DNA from 3 places in the Pseudobacillus sp. 179-B 2D1 NHS genome. Region 3 is predicted to be linked to each of the others. Evidence: riboswitches for the same ligand, from Rfam matches in the RefSeq annotation. Region 3 holds a riboswitch; each other region holds the start of a gene.

Region 1 (5,553 bases), on a different contig from region 3:
AAAAACAGCACCATAACAGCGCCTGCGGAAGCACCCGAAGATACACCGAGTGTATAAGGGTCTGCCAGAGGATTACGCAGCAGCCCTTGAAAAGCAGCACCCGCTACCGCTAGAGAGGCTCCTATAAGACCGGCCAACAATACTCTCGGAAATCTGATCTTCCACACGATGTTATCAAAAGAGGAATCGACTCCCTCAAGCGGCGTTCCAAAAAAATGATGGGATAATAAGAAAGCGATATCCCGAAACGGAACTTGGATCGTTCCGATCGAGATACCTGCAAATACAGCCGTAATAAAAAAAGCCAAAACTAACAAGTAAGCCGAGCTTTTATTTCTTAAAAACATCTGGATAGATCGCTTCGGCAAGTTCTTCTACTCCTTCAACAAGACGCGGGCCTGTTCGGTTGACGAGGTCAGCATTCACATCATGGACATCCTTGTTTTTAACGGCAGTCATGTTTTCCCATCCTTTGCGGCTGAGTACCTCTTCAATCGGTTTTTTTGTGTAGTAGCCATGCGTAGTAATGATTACGTCAGGATTCTTCTTGATAATCGCTTCCTCTGTCATTTGCACCCAGCCCTTCTGATCGGCAGCGGCATTTTTCGCATGAATCAGATCAAGCATTTCCTGCATAAATGTATTTTTTCCTGGTGTGAAAATGTCTGGAGCCGGTGATACTTCAATAAATACACTTTTTTCTTCTTCTTTTTTAATAGTTTTCGCTTTTTCCTCGATTTTTGATAGACCGTCTTTCATTTCTTCTACTACGTCTTCTGCTTTTTCAGTTGTTCCTGTCGCCTTGCCGATCATTTCAATTGAGTCGTATACTTGATCAAAATTTTGGGCATCATTAACGACAAGTACATCGATTCCCGCTTCTTCCAGTTGCTTCAATCCCTCTTTTGAGTTGTGGGCACTGGAACCATGTGCCAATACGAGATCCGTATCAAGCCCAATGATTTTTTCAATGTTATACTCCATGCCGCCAACTTTTTCTTTGGCGTTCACCTCTTTCGGGTAATTGTCGTTGTCTGATACCCCGACAATTTCATCACCTAAATCGAGTTTATAAGCAATTTCGGTATTGCTCGGAATAAGAGAAACAATTCGTTTCGGTTTTTCTTCAATAACGACATCTTTTCCTTCCGCATCCTTTATCGTTACCGGAAAGGCTGCTTGTTGACTCTCTTTTGGCTGATCTGCTTTTTCTTCTTTTCCAGTTTCTGCTTTATCCGTTCCGCAGCCGGCAAGCAGGCCAGCAGCCAGTACGAAGGATAATGTGTACTGAGATAATTTGTTCATGACTTTCTCTCCCTTTGCTTCTTAAAAATATCCACAAAAAAACACCTCTACGCGATGGAGAGATGCAGTGAAAAAGGGCCAAACAGGTACATTGAACCAGGAAGCCGCTTTTACACCACCCTATCCGCGTAGGTTATTGGTGCTCTAAACCAGGCAGGTTTTCTGGCTTGTGAAATAAATAAATTTCACTTACAGTGGCGGGACCGCGCTGGATTTCCACCAGCTTGCCCTTTTAAAAAGCTTTTTGTTCAGCTTTACCTGATTAAATATATGTAGTTTTCCGCTTAGCCTCATTATACACAAAAAAAACTTTACTTTCATAAATTTTTAAAACGGTTCGCAGCTTTTCTAAAAATTCGTTTCTATTCTCTGCAGAAAATAAATTTTCTTATCATATAAGACCTTTATGTTTTAGACAGGACAAAAGTGGAATAGGATAAATAAAAAGAAAGGAGCGGCTAAAATGAATCTTGCAACTTTAATCGGGTTAGTTGTCCTACTGCTTTGCATTGCGCTTATTTTAGTTTACTTTCTTCGCCAGGCATTTGACTCCTCTGATACAAGCCGGATAGACGCTCTTCCTGAAGACGACGCGTACTTAAACGATCGCGACTCAACACATGACCGTAACTTATAGCCAAATAAAATGACAACATGACATACGAGCAAACATCTGTTTAAAAACAAGATCGTTTGCCAGCAGAACTATATAAAAACATCCATCCCGATGAACGGGAGGATGTTTTTTATTATTTAGTATGAACCTTCACATTCAGCGTTTCCACAATGGCTTGCTTTATAATTTGAAGCATTTTAGTCAGCTCCTCGTAGCTGGAAGCTAGCGGCGGCATAAAAACGATCGTGTCACCAAGCGGTCTCGTCAGCATCCCCAATTCACGCATTCGCAATGTTGCCCGATAAGCCATTCTCTCTTCAAACGGAAAAGGTTCTTTGGTCTTTTTATCTTTCACTAGTTCAATTCCGCACATTAAACCAAGCTGTCGAATCTCACCGACGTGTGGCAGTTCATTTATTTCAGCCATCAACCTCTCAACATATTCTGCTTTTTTAGCAGCTTGCTCAACAAGCCCTTCTTTTTCGAAAATATCAAGATTGGCCAAAGCTGCTGCACAGCCGAGCTGATTGCCCGTATAAGAATGTCCATGGAAAAAAGTTTTCATTTCGGTATATTCCCCGTAAAATGCCTGGTATACTTCTTCTGTTGTTAATGTAGCTGCAATCGGTAAATATCCACCGGTAATTCCTTTTGCCATTGTCATGATATCTGGCAAAACACCTTCATGTTCCACAGCGAACATTTTTCCCGTGCGCCCAAATCCAGTCGCCACCTCATCCACAATAAAAAGCACATTAAACTTTCGACAAAGCTGTTCAAGCTCCTTTAAGTACCCGACTGGCATGATGTGCATACCACCCGCCCCCTGTACCATCGACTCAACAATTAGTCCGGAGATCTGTTCATGATTCTTTTCAAATAAGTCATGTATTTCTGAGAGTGAATCTTCTTTAGCCGTTTGTTCATTGCCGGAAGGATGCCATTTTGCTGACGGGAAGGGGAGGGCGAATGAATGGAACATTAATGCGCTGTACACGCGGTGATAAATGTCGATTGAGCCCACGCTGATCGCACCGACTGTATCGCCGTGATAACCGTTTGTCAATGTGACAAACTTTGTTTTTTCAGTCCTGCCTTTATTTTGCCAATATTGGTACGCCATCTTTATGGCTATTTCCACTGACTCTGCTCCGCTGTCCGAATAAAATACGCGTGTTAAGTTTTCCGGAGAAATCTGGATAAGTTTCTCAGCCAACTGAATGGATGGCACATTTGCCGCCCCAAGTAAGGTTGAATGGGCAATTCGTCCAAGCTGCTCTTTCACCGCCTCATCAATTTCTGGACGTCGGTGACCGTGTACATTTAGCCATAAGGAAGAATAGCCATCGAAATATTCATTGCCGTGGATGTCTCTTAGCCGGATACCTTCGCCGCTCTCTATAATAAGGGGAGCTTCTTCGTAATCCTTCATTTGTGTAAAAGGAAGCCACATATGCTTTTGACTAATTTCATATAAACGTTTTGTATTCACTGTTAATCCCCTCCATCAGTCTATCAAACTTCCAATCCCTCACAATTTCAGAACGATAACGGCTCTCCCTAAGAGAATAATCAATATCTTTTATAAATGGAATATGTCCAATGATAGGCAGTCCCGACAGTTCATGAATGACCCGGAAGTTATCCCGCTCTATGCTTTTCTCTCCGGGCACTGTACTCGAAAATACGACTCCAGTTATTGGCAACCCTCTCTTTTGGATAGCTTCTATCGTCAGTATCGTATGATTAATCGTTCCAAGTCCTGCCCTGGCGGCAATCACTACCGGTAATCCCGTTTCCTCCATCACATCAACCATACACCTGCCTTTCCTATTCAGTGGCACGTATAATCCGCCTGCCCCTTCAACAAGCAAAAGTGTCGATTTGGACGCACGTCTTCTAATTTCCTCTATAATTACTTGTTCATCAATAATTGCTGCTTCTTCCTCAGCTGCCAAATGAGGAGAGCTTGCTTTTTTGAATAAATATGTATATAACCTTTCTCCTCTCGTTTCTGGAAGCAGATGATACATTTCAGCATCTGGTGCTTTCCACTCACCATCTTTCCATTCAGCTCCACTCTGTATCGGCTTATATGGCCTGGCTGGCACTTTCCTTTCGATTAATCCATGAGCAAGTAATAATGTCGCAATGGTCTTGCCTGCATCTGTATCCGTTCCTGCAATAAAGATTCCGGGCATATCATGTACTCCTCCCTTCGACTTAAGTAAACCTTATTTACAAAAATGTTAACATATGAAAAAATGATAAACAATTATATTTTTAAAGGAGGAAAAATTAATGAAGGCCTATGAGGTTGTAATTTGTGCTCTTTTTGCGGCGCTTATGGCCATCGGTGCGAACGCCTCATCTTTTTTAATAATTGGTGGCGTACCTGTTACCCTGCAATTAATGTTTGCCATTATAGCCGGAGGATTGCTCGGCAGCCGACTTGGCTCTTTATCGATGGCCGTCTATCTGTTTATCGGGCTTGCGGGTGCACCGGTATTCGCTCAGTTTAAAGGAGGTCCTGCAAGCATTTTCAGCCCGACGTTCGGATTTATTCTCTCTTTTATTGTAGTAGCTTACATCGCTGGAAAGCTGCTCATAGACCCACATAAAAAAACAAGTTACCTGTATACCGGTGTAGCTTCTATTCTTTTCAATTACTTAATTGGCACCAACTATATGTACGCTGCGTTCAGGTGGTGGACCGAAGCTCCAGAAGGCTTCAGTTATTCAATGGCCTGGTCATGGATGGCTGTCTATCTTCCATTGGACATCGGGGTGACGGTTCTCTCTCTTTCTGTCCTTCCTAAAATCCGTTCAGCATTAGGCCATCAAAGCGCTCCGGTCGTAAAGGAATAAAGTGCATTTTCCCTCGGTATTATTCATAAAGTTTCTTTTTTTGTGTATAGTTTATGTATTGTCACAATTTAGGAGAGAGAATAATGAAGATAAGGGAATGGGATCATAGCTTAAAAGTTCGTTTGATCGGGGAAAGCATCATGAATATTACCTTTTGGATGTTTTTCCCTTTCCTCGCTATTTACTTTGCGGATGAGTTTGGAAAAGGGAAAGCTGGGCTCCTCCTGATCCTTTCGCAATTATTTTCTGTGATTGCTAATCTGACTGGCGGCTATTGTGCAGACCGGTTCGGCAGAAAGCGAATGATGGTATTATCTTCTTTTGGCCAAGGACTTTCCTTTCTGCTTTTTGCTTTTGCCAATTCGCCGTGGTATGACTCGGCATTTATTGGCTTTTTTGCTTTTTCGATTGCGAGTATATTCGGTTCTCTTTATTGGCCGGCAAGCCAGGCTATGGTAGCCGATGTAGTGGAGGAAAAAGATCGAAGCGATGTATTCGCTGTTTTCTACACTTCTATTAATATCGCTGTTGTCATTGGTCCAATTCTTGGCGGAATTTTCTTTTTCACTTATAGATTTGAATTGATGATCTTTGCGGCATTGACTTGTTTCCTGCTTGCTTTTGTGCTGTTTAAATGGACAGATGAAACAAATCCACGCTCTTCACAATCCATAGAGACAGAAAATAGAAAGTGGTATGATGTGCTTGTTGATCAAGTAAAAGATTACCATGTGATCGTGAGAGACAAAATTTTTATGCTGTTT
Region 2 (5,553 bases), on a different contig from region 3:
TTTCATTTTTATTTAATGATTATTTTTGCTTGGGCAGGCTACTCAACATCGTATCCTTGATCTTCAATAACCTCGGTAATCTCTTTTAAGCTTACTTCATTCGCATCAAATGCAATATCCACTTTTCCTTCGTTTAGATGAACATTGACAGATTCTACCCCTTTTAACTGACCTACATTTCCTTCAATAGAATTAACACAATGTCCGCAAGACATCCCTTTTACATTAAGTGTGACTTGTTGCATAAGAACCCCTCCTTAAGTGATGATCTAACTTTTTACAATTCTTATATTACCATACCCCTGTAGGGTAGTAAATAGGAAAATAAAATTTGTTTTGCGATAATCAGGCATTCTTTCCTGCTGTTCAGATCAACTTGTCCCAAATGTTTGACTTGATACGCTTAACAAAGCCCCACACTAATAGGGTCTAATGCTGATTCAGTAATAAAAATCGGTACAAACGGATCGCTACAATAATTTTCCCTGAAAATAATTTTCTTATTCGTCTCGCTCTTTTTCTTCTTTTATGTAGTATGTGTAAGTCACTGGATCACTCTTTCTTCTCCTTATGGTTTATTTGTCTTTTATACGAGGAAGCAGTATCCATTCTTTTGATGTAATACCCTCTCCCTGTGTAAAAAAACTACTAAAATGTTCGCTTATTTATCTCTTCGCTATTCCCTCTCCTCGTATACATCTGCCCAAGAAAAAAAACCAACTACTGAAAGCTGGCTTTTTACTATAAAGATTTAGAGAATCGTTTAAATACTTCCATCAATTCTTGAATCGCTTCTTCTTCATCCCCATCTCTTATAGCATCCGCTACACAATGCTGGGTGTGCCTTTCTAATAAATGCAGACCAACCTTATTCATCGCTGCATTAATAGCTGAAATTTGAGTAAGAATATCTACACAATATCGGTCGTTTTCAATCATATTTTGAATGCCGCGCACTTGTCCCTCTATTCTTTTTAACCGGGTAATTAGCTGATCTTTTTCTTTTGTTGATCTATGAGTTGTTTTCGTCTCTTCAGAATGGTTCATATAAGTATCACCAGCTTATCTTTAAAATTTTTCATACTTACAAATGTGTCCATGATACATACCGGAGGTACCCCATGATTGTACCATAAAGATACGAGAAGAAATACGAAAATGCGTCTCCCTTGGAGAATGTATGAAGCAAAGCCTTGCCTATTCACTATTTGCCTTATCATGATTCCCTATGTAAAAAGATCTCCTGCCTATCGTGGCTAGCCGATCATGTATTTATGCCTGTTTAATTATTTTGCCCACACTTTGAAGTGAATAAAACGCTGACTGATCAAAACGTAAACGATTATTACTGATTTACCCAAATTAAGATTTTGGCCAACGAGAAACCAAAATAACCGCTTGATTGAAGCATGGCACATCCGTATGATAAATGGATTTATTTTCCAGGATACACACCCCATCAAATGTTTACCGGCTTCCAATAAAGCAGCGCCGCATGAATGGTATAGGAATATTCATATTGCCCATTTTTCTCTACTACGTATCGGCTTAGCGCTTGCTCAACTTCTTGTTGATTATAGTCTCTTGTTAGAATTTTGCTGACGTTATCACGTATAAGAGCTTCAAACGATTCATATATACTCACGCGCGGGATCTCAATAATTCTACAATTGGCCATAATTCCAAGCTGATACAGAATATTTTGCAAATCAATATAATCCCTGCTTCTAAACTTTATGGAATAACCGTGTTCTCTATGTAAATCTATATAGTGAGGCTTTTCTGGACCGCTTGTCATACCCGCTATAACAAGCCGAGAGGCAGCCTGATTCATTTTAAGTAAAGCTTTATCGATATCGCGGATGCGATAATAACAGTTTATTCCAAACACTACATCACACGTTTGCTTAATGTTGAGCTGTTCCCATTTTTCATGTATAAAGCTTATATTGTTTAATTGCATCTTTTCGGTTTTATGTTTTAAAAAATCGATAATGCTTTGGGAAATATCAACGCATGTAAGCTGTTTGACATGTTCAGACACACAGAATGTATAATTACCCCAGCCGGGCCCAATCTCCAGTACATGATCACTTTCATGGAGCAGCTTCAACAGCTCTTCTCGGATGATGTGTGCATAAGCATTTGTATCGACTGTGCCATTTTGCTGCTTTTTTTCCAAAAAAGCGTTCCAAAAGGCATCTTCCGCTTCATCATTTATCATTCGGTTAGAAAGCGTTCCGTCCCACTCTTTCATATTTTCTTTCCATAAGTCAATGTAGTTACGTCCTAAAGATGTGCTTATACTATTCATCTATCCAATGCTCCTTCTTTTTGTATTTGCTTAGGTTATATAAAAAACAAAGGGTTATAAGCTCCTCAGCTTTTTATTCCGGATAACGTAAATTACTATCAAGGCTTGATCCACATATAAAAACTGTACATTTTCTGAAATGCCCTTTATAAAAAAGCATTTCTAACCATTGAAGAGGATAGAAATGCTTTTTTAAAGTAAAAGAAGACTCTTTCATCGTTCAAACAGATTTAAAAATAGCCTTCTTTTTCGCGTCTTTTATATCCGTCCCTTTATCCGTTAATCAAAGGTTTAACGATCCACATCAAGATCATAAAAAAGCAACCCAATTGAAACCCTTATTATTGACTTGTCCCCATCCAAATTGTTTTGTCTTCGAATGATGTGCGAATGGGCACTTTTACTTTCTTTAATGACTCAGGATCTGGATAGCCAATAAATAAATTACCCACTACCTTTTTATGCTCCGGGGATCCGATAAATCGATAAAGTCGTTCGTCATGTACAAGTCCTACGCCCCGCGTCCGCCATACAAAACCTAGCCCTAACTCATGAGCCGCCAGCCACATCGAATGGATCGCACAACAGACCGCAAACTCGTTGTCTTTTGTGGCGTCTTCATCATCAGGAATAACATCGCTCGTTACAATAATATGTAGTGGCGTATTCTGAACGACCTTTAAAGAGCTTTCAATGAGATTGGGCTTTGTAGGAAATCGCTCTTTTAAGTAATCTTCTGCTAGTTGGTTATACCTGCTCTTGGCTTCCCCTTTTACGACATAAAATGTCCACGGCTCTCTCATTCTATCGTTGGGTGCCCATGTAGCTGCTTCTAATAGCTTAAAGATTTTTTCATCCTCTACTTCGCGCCCATCATAATTACGGATCGCTCTTCGTTGCTGTAGATCTGTTAAAATAGTCATTTTCCATTCCTCTCCTTTAACTAAAAGTATTCCTGGCTATTCATATGAATGTTCTCTTACAGTGACCCAAAAAAGCAGCAATAAAAAAGCATTTAAACCTGTATAGTTTAAATGCTTACAAAAAAAGAGTGCATGCCCTTATATAAAACCCAGCCATTATCTTCTTTCCGTAAACACCTCCCTATATCCCGTAGGTCCATCTGTGCTCTTTAAATAGGCAGGTTTCCTGACTTATCTTCTACACAACCCGCGCCTTCCCACTTTTTCTTTTATAAAAGCAGTGACGTTATGCAGGTTGCTCTGAATTTACAGTGGCGGGAACCGTGTTGGATTTTCACCAAGCTTCCCTTTTAAGCTGTCCATCTTTAATATACGCACAGCACCTATTCAAAAAATATTCACTTTTCTACATATTACCACAAAACGATGCCGGCATGTTCACTAACCCTTTCCAGACATACTTTTCAGTTTACTCTTGTCCAAATGACGCCAACCTCTCCGCTCTCAAGCGTTCATAATTTACATACGGAAGAAGCTACAACTTTACTTTCGATATGGAGCAAGAGATAAGTTACTGAAGAACCTTCTTCAAGTAGGTTCATTGAAAGCATTTTATGAAAGTTTGTCATTACACTGTATGTTTAAACTGACAGTATGGTTGATAGAATGAAAGGCCCCATATTCGTATGATTAAAGGTCCATAGATGTAAGTTTAAACTAACATTACTTTTATATGGCATTTTTCAGTTAGTAGAAACACCTTGATTTAAAAGGGAATTTGAATCATTCATTGCGTGGAATGATTCTTGCTTTAACTCATTTAAGAGAAAAGATTGATAGCTGGCGATCATTGCCTTGTCATCTTAAATGTATGAAGGCCGCACTATATGGCACTAAAAATTTTAGTTAATACTGTCTGAAAGGAGGGTTTAATGAATTGCCGTCATTTTTCTTTTCCTTTGTTTTGTGCATTAGCAATACTTTTTGTGAATGTTTTAAAGTCTCCCTCCCCTAACTTAAAGGTGTAGAGGAGCACAAAAACTTTTTATACATGCCAAATAATCTGCTAGACAGGAGGAATACATATGTCCGCGAGAAAACGAGCACGTGATATTGGATTAGATTTTCCTGGTGTGCCGGGGCACTTTAATGCGATTACCGATGTTCCAGGTGTTAAGGTCGGCTATACAACGATTATAGAAGGAGAAGGTCCTGTTGTAATTGGGGAGGGCCCGATCCGTACGGGCGTAACGGCTATTTTGCCGCGAGGAACAAAGGAAAAGATGCAGCCTATTTGGGCCGGCACATACAGCTTAAATGGAAATGGCGAAATGACAGGAATGCATTGGGTAAATGACGGCGGCTATTTCTTAAGCCCGATCTGTCTTACGAATACACATTCTGTCGGCATGGCTCATCATGCCACAACCAAATGGATGATTGAGAAGTATAAAGAACAGTTCAGTGAGCATCACCTTTGGGCAATGCCAGTTATTGCAGAAACATATGATGGATTGTTAAACGACATTAATGGCCAGCATATCAAAGAGGAACATGTCCTATCAGCTATCCATTCAGCAAAGTCCGGGGCCATCGCTGAAGGCAATGTTGGTGGAGGAACTGGCATGATTTGTTATGAATTTAAAGGCGGAACGGGTACATCATCCCGCATAGTTGAACTAAATGGCGAACAGCATCATGTGGGAGTGTTAGTTCAAGCAAACTATGGTATCCGCGACTGGCTTACCGTTTTAGGTGTACCTGTTGGAAAACATTTAACTGAGCATAAAATCCTTTCTAAAGAGCAAGGCTCCATCATCGTTATTATCGGGACAGATATTCCGATGCTTCCCCATCAGCTTAAGCGCCTTGCAAAGCGGGCGGCGATTGGGATTGGCAGGAGCGGAAGCCCTGGCGGAAACAATTCCGGTGATATTTTCCTGGCCTTTTCAACAGCAAATGAAATGGATATCCCCCAACTTTCAGAAGACAAATTGACAATGACCTTTGTCAACGATGAGAGTTTTGATCCTATTTATGAAGCCGTCTGTCAATCTGTTGATGAATCAGTCATTAATGCGATGATCGCAGCCAAAACAATGTCTTTAGTGAAACCCTTTGGAAAGAAAGCTTATGCCATTGATCACGAAAAGTTGCTTAAAGTGATGAAGCAATATACCCGTTAAAGATACACATTTTTATCAAACATATATCAACTTTTTAAGTCCCAAGGCTATAGGGGCTGAAAAACACTAAAATTAGTCTGAATAGCCAAAAATATTTCAATAAACTACGAGGAGGCTATAACATGGATCA
Region 3 (5,553 bases):
CCTTTTTATTTTGCTTGTGAATGGAGGCTGTTGATTTCTATTCCAGGCGCTTACGCGGTGAGCCTCCTCGCCGCGTAAGCGCCTGTGGGGTCTCACTTGTCTCGCTAATCCCGCAGGAGTCTTTGCGCCGCCTTCCATTCCAATCAACAGGGTTTGCAAAGTTAGAATAGCCGTACAACGATGCCTGCTTTAAGATAAACTCAGAGAAGTCTATCTTTCTCCTGAATGGCTTGAAAACTAACGAAGAATCAAAAGTGGTTTGGAACGATCTTATTTCGAACCACTTTTGCCGACAAACTGAGACCGTCTATCGACAGCCTGTTCTCGAGTTAAGATTTTTATTAACACCATTCTCTTGCAGATAATCAATGGGTGTTTTTGTCTACATATTTCCCGTAATCAGGTATAGCAATTTGGTCAAATTCTTTAACAAGCTTTTGCAAACTGTTTGTCAACAACTCGCCAGACATAGGTAATCCATGACCGGTAACAGCAACAGTTGGCTCTAATGCTTCTAACTTAATGACTGATTCCTTGGCTGTTTTCCAATCTGTTGTGAGGTACCTCGGAGGCCCGCTGATTTCCTGTTCTTGTGTTAAAACTTTATAAAGATATTCTTGCTTAACAGTAACGAACGCGTCCCCTGCGATTAATGCTCGGTCTTTTTCTCTAAATAAGGAAACATGTCCAGGTGCATGTCCGGGTGTGTGAATCCATTTAAAATCCGGCATATGAGGAACGGCTCCATCAGGAGGCAGTGGTTTTACATTATCTCCTAAATCAATCGGCTCATTCGGAAACATAGGAGACATTTTTGCCACCATACCGCCTTCAACCGTCGGGTCCGGTTCTGGATAACTTTTTTGGCCTGTGAGAAAAGGAATTTCCAACTCGTGTGCATAGACAGGAACTTCCCAATGCTTAACCAGGTCAATAACAGCCCCGACATGATCAAAATGGCCATGTGTCAAAATGATTGCCTGTGGCCGGCTGCTTGCCCCAAAGCGTTCTTCGATAACAGAAATAATTTCATTTGCCGACTCAGGCATTCCTGTATCAACTAATACGAAGTCCCTCATCCTAGGATTTCCAACTAAATGAATATTGACGATTTGGACAGTATGACAAAATAAGTCTGGCAGTACCTCAATACCCACTCCACTGCCTATAGAAGTTGTTGGAATATATTTGTAATCACTTCCGTAATTTATATCCTTATCCACTTTTCATCCTCCTTCATTCACCTAAATACCTGCGCAAAATCTATTGTTCCCCTTTATTTGTTCATTTAAGCAAAGTATTTGAAGCAAGAAAAATGAATAAGATCGATCAAATTATGTTAAATCCTATTACTCAAAAATCTTAAGGGGTGAAAGTGAAAGGCATGCAAGGAACAAGTTGCATTCAAACGAAAAAGCTTTCCGATGAAGTAAAGGATTGTCTGGCGGTTTGAGTAGTCTTAGGAGTACTGTTGCTACTTTTTTACAGCAGCAAAAAGGTCCCGCTTAATAGCCGGGCATATACATCTGTTCACTAAAGAATCTCCCTGAAAAGTGCCTGTTCAGAAGGCTGCTACATACTTGAATAGCCTTCTTACGTAATTGTAGACCTCACTATGCAGTGAGGTTTTTTCCTGTCCATTCAGAAAATGAAACATTATAATAAAAAGTGGAAAAAGCTTTATAGTGCACAGCTATGGAAGGGATAATTTTTTTATTTTAAGGCTTTTCCTAATTGAAAGTTATTTTTCTTAAGCAGGAATTAAGATATACTAAAAATAAATAAGTATGAGTAAAGGTGTGGTTTTTTGACGGACGAGTTATTGGTAAAAAAGCAACATAAGAAATTATCGCGTTTGAAAGTGATTCAGAGGGCTGTTTTTATTACAGTTGGCGCCTTGCTCATGGCTGTTGGATTAGAGATCTTTTTAGTTCCCAACCAGGTAATTGATGGTGGGGTGACAGGTATTTCCATTATGCTTTCCCACATTACAGGAGTAAAACTTGGTATCTTTCTTTTTATCTTAAATTTACCGTTTGTATACTTGGGATATAAGCAATTTGGGAAAACTTTTGCCATATCGACTGTATATGGGATTATTATGCTATCTGTCTTCGCCACATTTTTTCACCCGATTATGCCGTTTACTGAGGATATCCTTCTGGCCACAATTTTTGGAGGGATTTTTCTAGGTGTTGGGGTTGGGATGGTCATCCGAAATGGCGGGGCGCTAGATGGGACTGAAGTACTTTCAATTGTGATAAGCAAAAAAGTCCCTTTTTCTGTTGGTGAAATTGTCATGTTCATTAACTTATTTATACTTAGCTCTGCAGGGTTTGTCTACACGTGGGATCGTGCGATGTATTCTATCCTAGCTTATGTGGTAGCTGCTAAAGCGATCGATATTGTCGTTGCCGGGATGGAAGAATCAAAATCGGCATGGATTATTAGCGATGAAGCAAGAGAGATAGGCGATGCCATTAATAGCCGATTAGGAAGAGGCGTCACTTATTTACATGGAGAGGGCGCTTATACAGGTGATGACAAAAAGGTTATATTTTGCATCATTACCCGTTTGGAAGAATCTAAATTAACCACAATCGTGGAGGAGATCGATGCTTCGGCTTTCCTGGCCATTGCAGATATTTCGGAAGTGCGCGGTGGACGGTTTAAAAAGAGAAACATCCATTAAATTATTAATCTATTTGCGATCACAACTGTACATATTTTTCAGTTGGCAGACAAAGTCCACAAGGTAAAACATACTTTTTAAAAAGTATGTTTTTATTTATTTATGTGTAAAATTCAAATTCAAAACCATCCTATTTGGTTAAGATTAAGGAGCGAGCCTCGGGGAATATTAAACTAATACTAACTAAAAGAAAGGAGAAGTTTCATGTGGAAACATATTTTATCCAGTATTGGAATTGGCGGAGTAGCGATTGATACAGCTCTTCAAAAAGCGGCTTACCACAGAGGGGATAAAATTGAAGGAACAGTATTGATTAATGGCGGCCGGGCTGCGGAACCAATTGATGCACTCATTGTTTCTTTGCATCTGCAAATGGATGAAGTTCGCGAAGACAGTGATTTTGCATACCATGACAAAGATGTAAAAGAAATTCTTATCCCGATTCAACGTGAAATCCAGCCTAAAGAAAAGCTAACGATTCCTTTCTCGCTGGAAATTGACCTTGAACATCCACCTACCAGTGATACAAATAAAACCTTTTTAAAAACAACCGCTGTGATTCCGCAAGCCGTTGATCCTTCTGGTCAGGATGAATTAATCATTTTAAATTAAATAAGGACAGAAAAATAAATCAAGGCTTGCACAGGAGAATTTTCATTGTTATACTAATCCGGACACAACATTTAGTGGTAATGCTTTAATTAAATCAATATTTAGTAAAAAGGTGCTGTCACAGCTTAATAGGGAATTCGGTGAAATACCGAAGCTGTCCCCGCAACTGTAAGTGTGAACGACCGCAGATCAATCCACTGTCTAATAGATGGGAAGGAATGTGGAAGGAAGAAGCACAAGCCAGGAGACCTGCCTTTTTACTGCGTGTACTCTTCTTCGGGAGTTGGGAAGAAAGCGCGGAGAAAATAAAAATGTCTTTCGTTCAGACAAGCTCTTTTGATGATGCTTAGGAGCAGGTCTGTCCCATTTTTCATTAAACTTTTATTTCTTCGCTCTTATCCCATCTTTCATCTAGAAAGATGGTTTTTTTATGGACAAAAAAATCTCTTTCTAAACTACTTATCGTTTAGGAGGAACAAATATGATTCAAACAGTACAAAGTGTGGCAGAAGAGGCGTTCAGTGAAATTCAAAAAGAATTCCCCTCTATTGAACTGGCAAGCTACAAGAAAAAAGTAAGGGTAACTTTGGATACGAGAGAGGGATGGACAAATGAGCAGGTTCAGCAGCTGCTTTTACATTCAGCCGTGGAGCGGATCACAAGTGAAGAACCGGATTGGACATTTGTAGCTGCCCGTCTGTATTTACAACAATTATATAAGCAAGCAGCTATAACACGTGGGGAAAACACCAATAGGTATGGCAGCTTCTTGAACCTTATTCACCTTCTGCTGAAAGAAGGAATATACAATCCGCAGTTAACGACAGCTTATACGGAAGCGGAGATTAATGAGTTAAGCACCATCATTGATCCTGATAAAGATCACTTATTTACATACATCGGAATTGTTACATTGAGCGAAAGATATTTAGCTCATACGCTCGACAAGCAGCCAGCAGAGCTTCCGCAGGAAAGATGGCTCATTATTGCGATGACGTTAATGATGAACGAACCTCAATCGGTACGTCTCCAATACGTAAAAGAAGCATATTGGGCTCTTTCTAATTTATATATGACAACAGCTACGCCAACACTTGCCAATGCCGGGAAATCATACGGCCAGCTGTCAAGCTGCTTTATCGATACGGTGGACGACAGCCTGCAAGGGATCTTTGATGCCAATACGGACGCTGCCAATTTGAGCAAAAATGGAGGGGGCCTGGGCATTTACTTAGGGAAAATTCGCAGCCAGGGCAGTGACATTAAAGGATTCAAAAATGTCAGCTCCGGCGTGATTCCATGGATGAAACAGCTCAATAATACGGCCGTTTCTGTCGATCAGCTCGGACAGCGTCAGGGGGCGATCGCTGTTTATCTCGATGTCTGGCATAAAGACATTTTTTCCTTTTTAGAAACCCGTTTGAATAACGGAGATGAACGCCGCCGAACACATGATTTGTTTACCGGTATAACGATACCGGATTTGTTTATGGAAGCTGTTGATAACAGGGAAGAATGGCATTTATTTGACCCGCATGAGGTAAGGAAGGTAATGGGCTACTCGCTTGAAGACTCATTTGATGAAAAAAGAGGAGCAGGTACATTTAGAAACCGGTATAAAGAGTGTGCGGCTCATCCAGCGCTCAGCAAAAAAACCGTGCCGGCTATTGAGATTATGAAAGCTATTATGATTTCCCAGCTTGAAACAGGCACCCCTTATATGTTTTACAGGGATACCGTCAACCGGGCGAATCCGAATAAGCATGCCGGCATGATTTATGCGAGCAATCTCTGTACGGAAATCTGCCAAAATATGAGTCCGACTGTTGTGATCGAAGAAAAGACGGAAGACGGAAAAATCATGATTACGAAGGACCCAGGCGATTATGTTGTATGTAATTTGTCATCTGTTTCTTTGGCCCGCGCTGTTATGGATGAAGTGCTTGAGCGCTTAATTCCGATTCAGGTAAGAATGCTTGATAACGTGATTGAAATGAACAGTATCCCAGTGCTACAGGCACAGCTGACGAACAAGAAATATAGGGGAATTGGGCTCGGCACGTTTGGCTGGCAGCACCTGCTCGCTTTGAAGGGATTAAGCTGGGAATCGGACGAAGCAGTCAGTTATTGCGATGAGCTGTACGAGCAGCTCGCGTTCTTAACTATTGAGGCAAGTGCGGAGCTTGCAGCCGAAAAAGGGGCTTACCCGGTATTTGCAGGATCAGAGTGGGAGAGCGGCGTCTACTTTG

The links. Region 3 has a riboswitch for cobalamin ahead of ACH0BF_RS01045 (ribonucleoside-diphosphate reductase subunit alpha). Riboswitches for the same ligand answer to the same signal wherever they lie in the genome.
Region 1: linked by a shared signal. The riboswitch ahead of ACH0BF_RS11020 (ABC transporter substrate-binding protein) and the one ahead of ACH0BF_RS01045 (ribonucleoside-diphosphate reductase subunit alpha) in region 3 are both predicted to bind cobalamin.
Region 2: linked by a shared signal. The riboswitch ahead of ACH0BF_RS13135 (nitroreductase family protein) and the one ahead of ACH0BF_RS01045 (ribonucleoside-diphosphate reductase subunit alpha) in region 3 are both predicted to bind cobalamin.

The regions. Positions count from the first base shown of each region.
Region 1 is NZ_JBIQDP010000009.1:61,129-66,681, reverse strand. Features, by position in the region: gene ACH0BF_RS11025 (FecCD family ABC transporter permease) at 1-368, opposite strand, end outside; gene ACH0BF_RS11020 (ABC transporter substrate-binding protein) at 331-1,305, opposite strand; cobalamin riboswitch at 1,441-1,582, opposite strand; gene ACH0BF_RS11015 (hypothetical protein) at 1,769-1,942, shown strand; gene bioA (adenosylmethionine--8-amino-7-oxononanoate transaminase) at 2,055-3,374, opposite strand; gene bioD (dethiobiotin synthase) at 3,391-4,122, opposite strand; gene ACH0BF_RS11000 (biotin transporter BioY) at 4,223-4,789, shown strand; gene ACH0BF_RS10995 (MDR family MFS transporter) at 4,873-5,553, shown strand, end outside.
Region 2 is NZ_JBIQDP010000012.1:10,994-16,546, forward strand. Features, by position in the region: gene copZ (copper chaperone CopZ) at 39-245, opposite strand; gene ACH0BF_RS13125 (metal-sensing transcriptional repressor) at 742-1,047, opposite strand; gene ACH0BF_RS13130 (class I SAM-dependent methyltransferase) at 1,460-2,314, opposite strand; gene ACH0BF_RS13135 (nitroreductase family protein) at 2,656-3,237, opposite strand; cobalamin riboswitch at 3,437-3,639, opposite strand; gene ACH0BF_RS13140 (DmpA family aminopeptidase) at 4,323-5,423, shown strand; gene ACH0BF_RS13145 (APC family permease) at 5,546-5,553, shown strand, end outside.
Region 3 is NZ_JBIQDP010000001.1:179,762-185,314, forward strand. Features, by position in the region: gene ACH0BF_RS01030 (MBL fold metallo-hydrolase) at 366-1,223, opposite strand; gene ACH0BF_RS01035 (YitT family protein) at 1,808-2,692, shown strand; gene ACH0BF_RS01040 (sporulation protein) at 2,897-3,304, shown strand; cobalamin riboswitch at 3,398-3,575, shown strand; gene ACH0BF_RS01045 (ribonucleoside-diphosphate reductase subunit alpha) at 3,786-5,553, shown strand, end outside.